DNA from 2 places in the Enterobacter sp. PL_is379 genome. Region 1 is predicted to be linked to the other one. Evidence: predicted binding sites of a transcription regulator. Region 1 holds the regulator's gene; the other holds the start of a gene.

The links. The regulator sigma-54, encoded in region 1, starts transcription at its own class of promoters, with help from an activator protein. The targets are predictions, from matches to a motif close to GTTGGCACANNTTTCGCTNT.
Region 2: the regulator sigma-54 is predicted to act here: its motif matches at 1,699-1,718, upstream of hypA (hydrogenase maturation nickel metallochaperone HypA).

What each region holds. Positions count from the first base shown of each region.
Region 1 is NZ_JBVPGT010000024.1:78,741-82,145, reverse strand. It holds gene lptA (lipopolysaccharide ABC transporter substrate-binding protein LptA) at 1-426, shown strand, start outside; gene lptB (LPS export ABC transporter ATP-binding protein) at 433-1,158, shown strand; gene rpoN (RNA polymerase factor sigma-54) at 1,206-2,639, shown strand; gene hpf (ribosome hibernation promoting factor) at 2,662-2,949, shown strand; gene ptsN (PTS IIA-like nitrogen regulatory protein PtsN) at 3,032-3,405, shown strand, end outside.
Region 2 is NZ_JBVPGT010000031.1:351,309-354,713, forward strand. It holds gene hypD (hydrogenase formation protein HypD) at 1-187, opposite strand, end outside; gene AC0TOY_RS18140 (HypC/HybG/HupF family hydrogenase formation chaperone) at 190-462, opposite strand; gene hypB (hydrogenase nickel incorporation protein HypB) at 453-1,316, opposite strand; gene hypA (hydrogenase maturation nickel metallochaperone HypA) at 1,320-1,670, opposite strand; gene hycA (formate hydrogenlyase regulator HycA) at 1,882-2,346, shown strand; gene AC0TOY_RS18160 (4Fe-4S dicluster domain-containing protein) at 2,417-3,025, shown strand; gene hycC (formate hydrogenlyase subunit 3) at 3,022-3,405, shown strand, end outside.

The DNA of each region.
Region 1 (3,405 bases):
TCTCTCGATATGCAGGGCAACGTCGTCACCTTCACGGGTAACGTCGTCATGACTCAGGGCACCATCAAAATCAACGCCGACAAAGTGGTCGTGACCCGTCCGGGTGGCGAGCAGGGCAAAGAGATCATTGATGGTTACGGTAACCCGGCCACCTTCTATCAGATGCAGGACAACGGCAAGCCGGTGAAAGGTCACGCTACGCACATGCACTATGAGCTGGCGAAGGACCTGGTCATCCTGACCGGTAATGCGTACCTGGAACAGCTGGACAGCAACATTACCGGCGACCAGATTACCTATCTGGTAAAAGAGCAAAAAATGCAGGCCTCCAGCGAGAAAGGCAAACGCGTCACCACCGTACTGGTTCCGTCGCAGCTGCAGGACAAAGGCAAAGGCCAGGCCCCGGCACAGAAGAAGAGTAACTAATTCGTTATGGCAACATTAACTGCAAAAAATCTCGCGAAGGCCTATAAGGGCCGCCGTGTCGTAGAAGATGTCAGTCTGACCGTCAACTCCGGCGAAATTGTAGGGCTGCTTGGCCCTAACGGTGCGGGTAAAACCACCACTTTCTACATGGTCGTTGGCATTGTGCCGCGCGATGCCGGCAACATTGTCATTGACGATGAAGACATCAGTCTTCTGCCGCTGCACGCACGCGCACGTCGCGGGATCGGCTACCTGCCGCAGGAAGCCTCCATTTTCCGTCGTCTTAGCGTTTACGATAACCTGATGGCGGTCCTACAAATTCGTAACGATCTGACCAGCGAACAGCGTCAGGATCGTGCCAACGAGCTGATGGAAGAGTTCCACATTGAGCATCTGCGCGACAGCCTCGGTCAGGCTCTCTCCGGGGGCGAACGCCGTCGTGTTGAGATTGCCCGTGCGCTGGCCGCAAACCCGAAGTTTATCCTTCTGGATGAACCGTTTGCGGGCGTTGACCCAATCTCGGTTATCGACATTAAACGTATCATTGAACACCTGCGTGACAGCGGGCTTGGCGTACTGATCACCGACCACAACGTCCGTGAAACGCTGGCCGTGTGTGAACGCGCGTATATTGTGAGCCAGGGCAATCTGATCGCCCACGGTACGCCACAGCAGATCCTCGAAGACGATCATGTTAAGCGCGTCTATCTTGGGGAAGACTTCAGACTCTGATAGGGTAGAGGTAACGTAACGCCGAACCGGAGAAAAATGCTCTGAACATGAAGCAAGGTTTGCAATTAAGGCTCAGCCAACAACTGGCGATGACGCCGCAGCTACAGCAGGCAATTCGCCTGTTGCAACTGTCCACGTTAGAACTTCAGCAGGAGCTCCAGCAGGCGCTGGACAGCAACCCCCTACTGGAACAAACCGATCTTCATGACGAGGTAGATACCCAGCAATCGCAGGATACAGAAGCGCTCGACACCGCGGATGCACTCGAACAAAAAGAGATGCCGGACGAGCTTCCGCTGGATGCCAGCTGGGATGAAATCTACACCGCCGGAACCCCTTCCGGTACGCGTGCAGACTACCAGGATGATGAGCTACCGGTCTATCAGGGCGAAACCACCCAGTCACTGCAGGATTACCTGATGTGGCAGGTGGAGCTCACTCCCTTCTCCGATACCGACCGCGCGATTGCCACCTCAATTGTCGATGCCGTTGACGACACCGGCTATTTGACCGTCACGCTGGACGATATTCTGGAAAGCATGGGCGACGACGAGATAGAGCTTGAGGAAGTTGAAGCCGTTCTGAAGCGCATCCAGCGTTTCGATCCGGTAGGCGTGGCCGCAAAAGATCTGCGCGACTGCCTGCTGATCCAGCTTTCTCAGTTCAGCAAAGAGACGCCGTGGCTCGACGAGGCGCGCTTAATCATCAGCGATCATCTGGATCTGCTGGCGAACCACGATTTCCGCTCCCTGATGCGCGTCACGCGCCTGAAGGAAGAAGTGCTGAAAGAAGCGGTGAATCTGATCCAGTCGCTCGATCCGCGCCCGGGACAGTCGATCCAGACCAGCGAGCCCGAGTACGTCATCCCGGATGTGCTGGTCAGAAAACACAATGGCCGCTGGGTCGTTGAACTGAATTCAGACAGCATCCCTCGCCTGCAAATCAACCAGCAGTATGCCTCCATGTGCACCAGCGTGCGTAACGACTCCGACAATCAATATATTCGTAGCAATTTGCAGGAAGCGCGATGGCTGATCAAAAGTCTGGAGAGCCGAAATGATACGCTGCTACGCGTCAGCCGCTGTATTGTCGAACAGCAGCAGGCCTTCTTTGAGCAGGGCGAAGAGTATATGAAACCGATGGTACTGGCGGATATCGCCCAGGCCGTCGAAATGCATGAATCAACCATTTCCCGTGTCACCACGCAGAAGTATCTGCACAGTCCACGCGGTATTTTTGAGCTTAAGTATTTCTTCTCCAGCCATGTAAATACCGAGGGCGGCGGTGAAGCGTCGTCAACGGCCATTCGTGCCCTGGTGAAGAAGTTGATCGCCGCGGAGAATCCCGCGAAGCCACTAAGCGACAGTAAGTTAACCACCATGCTGTCCGATCAGGGTATTATGGTGGCACGTCGTACTGTTGCGAAGTATCGAGAGTCTTTATCCATTCCGCCGTCCAACCAGCGTAAACAGCTGGTCTGACACAACCGATAAGGAAGACACTATGCAGCTCAACATCACTGGACAAAACGTCGAAATTACTGAGGCTTTACGCGACTTTGTGAACGCGAAGTTTGCAAAACTCGAGCAGTATTTCGAAAGGATCAATCAGGTCTATATTGTGTTGAAAGTGGAGAAAGTGACTCATATCTCGGATGCCACCCTGCATGTTAACGGGGGTGAACTGCATGCCAGTGCGGAAGGGCAAGACATGTACGCTGCTATCGACGGCTTAATTGATAAGCTTGCGCGACAGCTCAATAAACATAAAGATAAACTGAAACAACACTAATTGTCCGGGCAGTTAACGGGTGCAGGACGGCCTGTTGTGAAACACAACAGGCCATTTGTACAGTTAGCGCTTAGGTGAAATTATGATGAACAACGATTCCGCTCTTCAACTGAGCAATGTCCTTAACCAGGAATGTACCCGCAGTGCGGTTCACTGCCAGAGCAAAAAACGTGCGCTGGAGATCATCAGTGAACTGGCCGCAAAACAGCTGGGCCTGCCGCCGCAGGTGGTGTTCGAAGCGATTCTGACCCGTGAAAAGATGGGCAGTACCGGTATCGGCAACGGCATCGCGATCCCGCATGGCAAACTGGAAGAGGATACCCTGCGTGCCGTCGGTGTGTTTGTGCAACTTGAAACACCCATCGCCTTCGATGCCATTGATAACCAGCCCGTCGATCTCCTCTTCGCGCTGCTGGTGCCTGCTGACCAGACGAAAACCCATCTGCATACGCTGTC
Region 2 (3,405 bases), on a different contig from region 1:
ACTCGATGTTCTCCGGCAGCAGCTGGTCGAGGCCAAATTTGAAGATGGCGTGCGTGTGCCCGCCGCACACCTCCATGATCCGCAGCGGTCTTTCTGTCGTGTAGTCCAGCAGCGCTGCGCGCGTTTTCAGGTGGCCGATCAGCTGTAGCACCTGCTCCGGCGCGCGGTATTCATCAACGTAACGCATGATTACCGCTCCTCGCCGTATAGCAGCGCGCCCACGTCAGGCTCCACGTCAAACATGTTCTGCAACGCATCCAGCGTGTCGCGGGCTTCCGCTTCGTTAATTACGCTCATGGCGAACCCCACGTGCACCAGCACCCACTGGCCGAGACGCGATGCGCCCGTTTCATCTGTGTTGCCCACCAGCGTCAGGTCCACGTCGCGCAGGATGCCGCAGACCTCGACTTTGGCCTGATTACCGTCGATGGCGTAAATTTGCCCAGGTACGCCTATGCACATCGCTCGTTCTCCAGCCACTGTAGCCAACTGTCCATGCCGTCACCGCGCGTGGCGGAGACCAGCAGGATCTCAATCTCTGGATTCACTTCACGGGCATACGCCAGGCACTTATCCACGTCGAAATTCAGGTACGGCAGCAGGTCGACTTTGTTCAGCAGCATGATGGACGCGGCGGCAAACATATGCGGGTACTTCAGCGGTTTGTCTTCGCCTTCGGTCACCGAAAGCACCGCCACCTTGTGCCGTTCGCCCAGGTCGAAGCTCGCCGGGCAGACCAGGTTGCCGACGTTTTCAATAAACAGAATGCCATCATCCGCCAGCGGCAGACGCGGGGCGGCGTCGGCAATCATCTGTGCATCCAGGTGGCAGCCTTTGCCGGTATTAACCTGAATCGCCGGGGTGCCGGTTTCGCGAATACGCGCCGCGTCGTTAACGGTTTGCTGGTCGCCTTCAATCACCGCGCAGGAGACGCGCCCGTTCAGGCGTTTGAGCGTTTCCGTTAACAGCGTGGTTTTGCCGGAGCCGGGGCTGGAGACCAGATTCAGCACCAGCTGTTTGCGGGTGGCAAAGCGGACGCGGTTGCGGGCGGCTATCTGATTATTTTTGTCCAGCACGTTGATTTCCACCTCCAGCATCTGGCGCTGGCTGATGCCCGGTGCGTGGGTCCCCGCCTCCCCGTGGCCGTAGTGCAGATCGCCCGCATCGGAGCGCTGTGGAGCGAAGGTGATACCGGTCAGTGCCGCAGAAGGGCGTGGGGCAGGAGAAAAGGGCGCGGAGCGAAACGCGGAATGGGGGCGATGTTCATCCCCTTCTATATACAGGTTGCCTTCGGCGCAACCGCAGGTACTACACATACTTTACTCCTTCTCGATTTCGAGACGTTGGATCTGCATGCCGTCATCCGCCACGATGCGAAGACCGGTGCTCTGACACTGCGGACAGCGCTGAACCTTTGATGACAGCAGGGTGACGTACTGCTGGCACTGCTCGCACCAGCATTCCGCCTGCTGCTCTTCAATATGCAGTTCGCAGCCTTCCGCCAGCGTGCCGCGGCACACCAGTTCAAAACAGAAATTCAGGGCGCTGGTCTCGACGCAGGAAAACGCCCCGACCTTCAGCCAGACGCCGGTAACGCGTTTCGCGTGGTTTTGCACTGCCTGCTGCTCGATAAGTTCCAGAGCCCGCTGGCAGAGGGTGATTTCGTGCATGACGCCTCCTCAGTGAATTGCGCCATTGAATGCAATAACGGTGCCAGCTTGATTTTTGTTAAGGCGTGACGATGTCAACGCTGTCGAAATGACACGTCGACACCGCGGCGTTGACAGCGGTTTTGCAATTAAATCCATTAAAAATCATATTGATAAAAACTGGCATGGAATCTGCTTAACAGCCGCTATCTCCATTAAACGGATACCTTCTATGACTATTTGGGAAATCAGCGAAAAAGCGGATTACATCGCGCAGCGTCATCAGCAGCTGCAGGACCAGTGGCACCTTTACTGCAACTCGCTGGTTCAGGGCATTACCCTCTCGAAAGCGCGTCTTCACCACGCGATGAGCTGCGCGGCACAGGGGGATATGAGCTTTGTCCTGTTCGGCCATTTCACCATTAACGTGACCCTGGCGGATAACTTCAACAGCCACACCATTGAGTACCACCTCGAGACAAAAGACGGCGAAAAACAGTGTATTGCGAAGGCGCAGCTGATGGCCGACGGCATGGTGGACGGCCACGTCAGCAACCGCGATCGCCAGCAGGTGCTGGAGCACTATCTGGAAAAAATCGCGCCGGTCTATAACGGCCTGTACGCCGCCGTTGAACGCGATCTCCCGGTCAACCTGAAGCAGCTGATGGACGGAAATGCCTCAGCGAACGTGGCCTGACCCTTGCGTGTCGAGAAGTGTCGACAAGACAGTTTTTCGTCAAAAATGACTATCACCAGAGGATGACCCGGTGAACCGTTTTGTAATTGCCGACTCGACGGTCTGTATTGGCTGTCGAACCTGTGAGGCGGCGTGTTCGGAAACGCATCGCCTGCATGGGCTGCAGTCCATGCCGCGCCTGCACGTCATGCGTAATGAAAAAGAGTCTGCCCCGCAGCTCTGCCATCACTGCGAAGATGCTCCCTGCGCGGGTGTCTGCCCAGTGAATGCCATCACCCGTGTTGATGGCGCTGTCCAGCTGAACGAAAGCCTGTGCGTAAGCTGCAAGCTGTGCGGCATCGCCTGCCCGTTTGGCGCGATTGAATTTTCCGGCAGCCGTCCGCTGCACATTCCGGCGAACGCTAACTCGCCAAAAGCCCCGCCTGCGCCACCGGCTCCGGCACGCGTAAGCACGCTGCTGGACTGGGTGCCCGGCATCCGCGCCGTGGCGGTGAAGTGCGACCTGTGCAGCTTCGATGAGCAGGGTCCGGCCTGCGTGCGCACCTGCCCGACTAAGGCATTGATTCTGGTTAACATTCGCGACATCGCCCGTACCAGCAAGCGTAAACGCGAGCTGACCATCAACAGTGATTTTGGCGACCTTTCTCTGCTACAGGCGCTTAACGAGGGGGCGAAATGAACGCGGCAATGATGATTACCAGCGCGGTAGCCTGTTTTACTGCCGCCGCTGTTCTGGCGCTGATCTTCTCATTCCATAAAACCCTGAGCGGCGCGATCGCCGGGATTGGCGGGGCGGTAGCTAGCCTGATGACGCTGGCGGCAGGCGGCGTTGTCCTGCTCGGCGGCCAGTCCGCAGAAACCGTGATGCCGCTGATTCGGCACACCGTTGAGATCACGCCCCTGAACGCCATCTGGCTGGTGACGTTTGGTCTGTGCGGGCTGTTTATCAGCCTGTTCAATATCGACTGGCACCGCCACCCGCACGCTAAAGCCAACGGCCTGCTGGTCAATCTGCTGATGGCGACGGCGGTCTGTACCGTTATCGCCAGCAACCTCGGC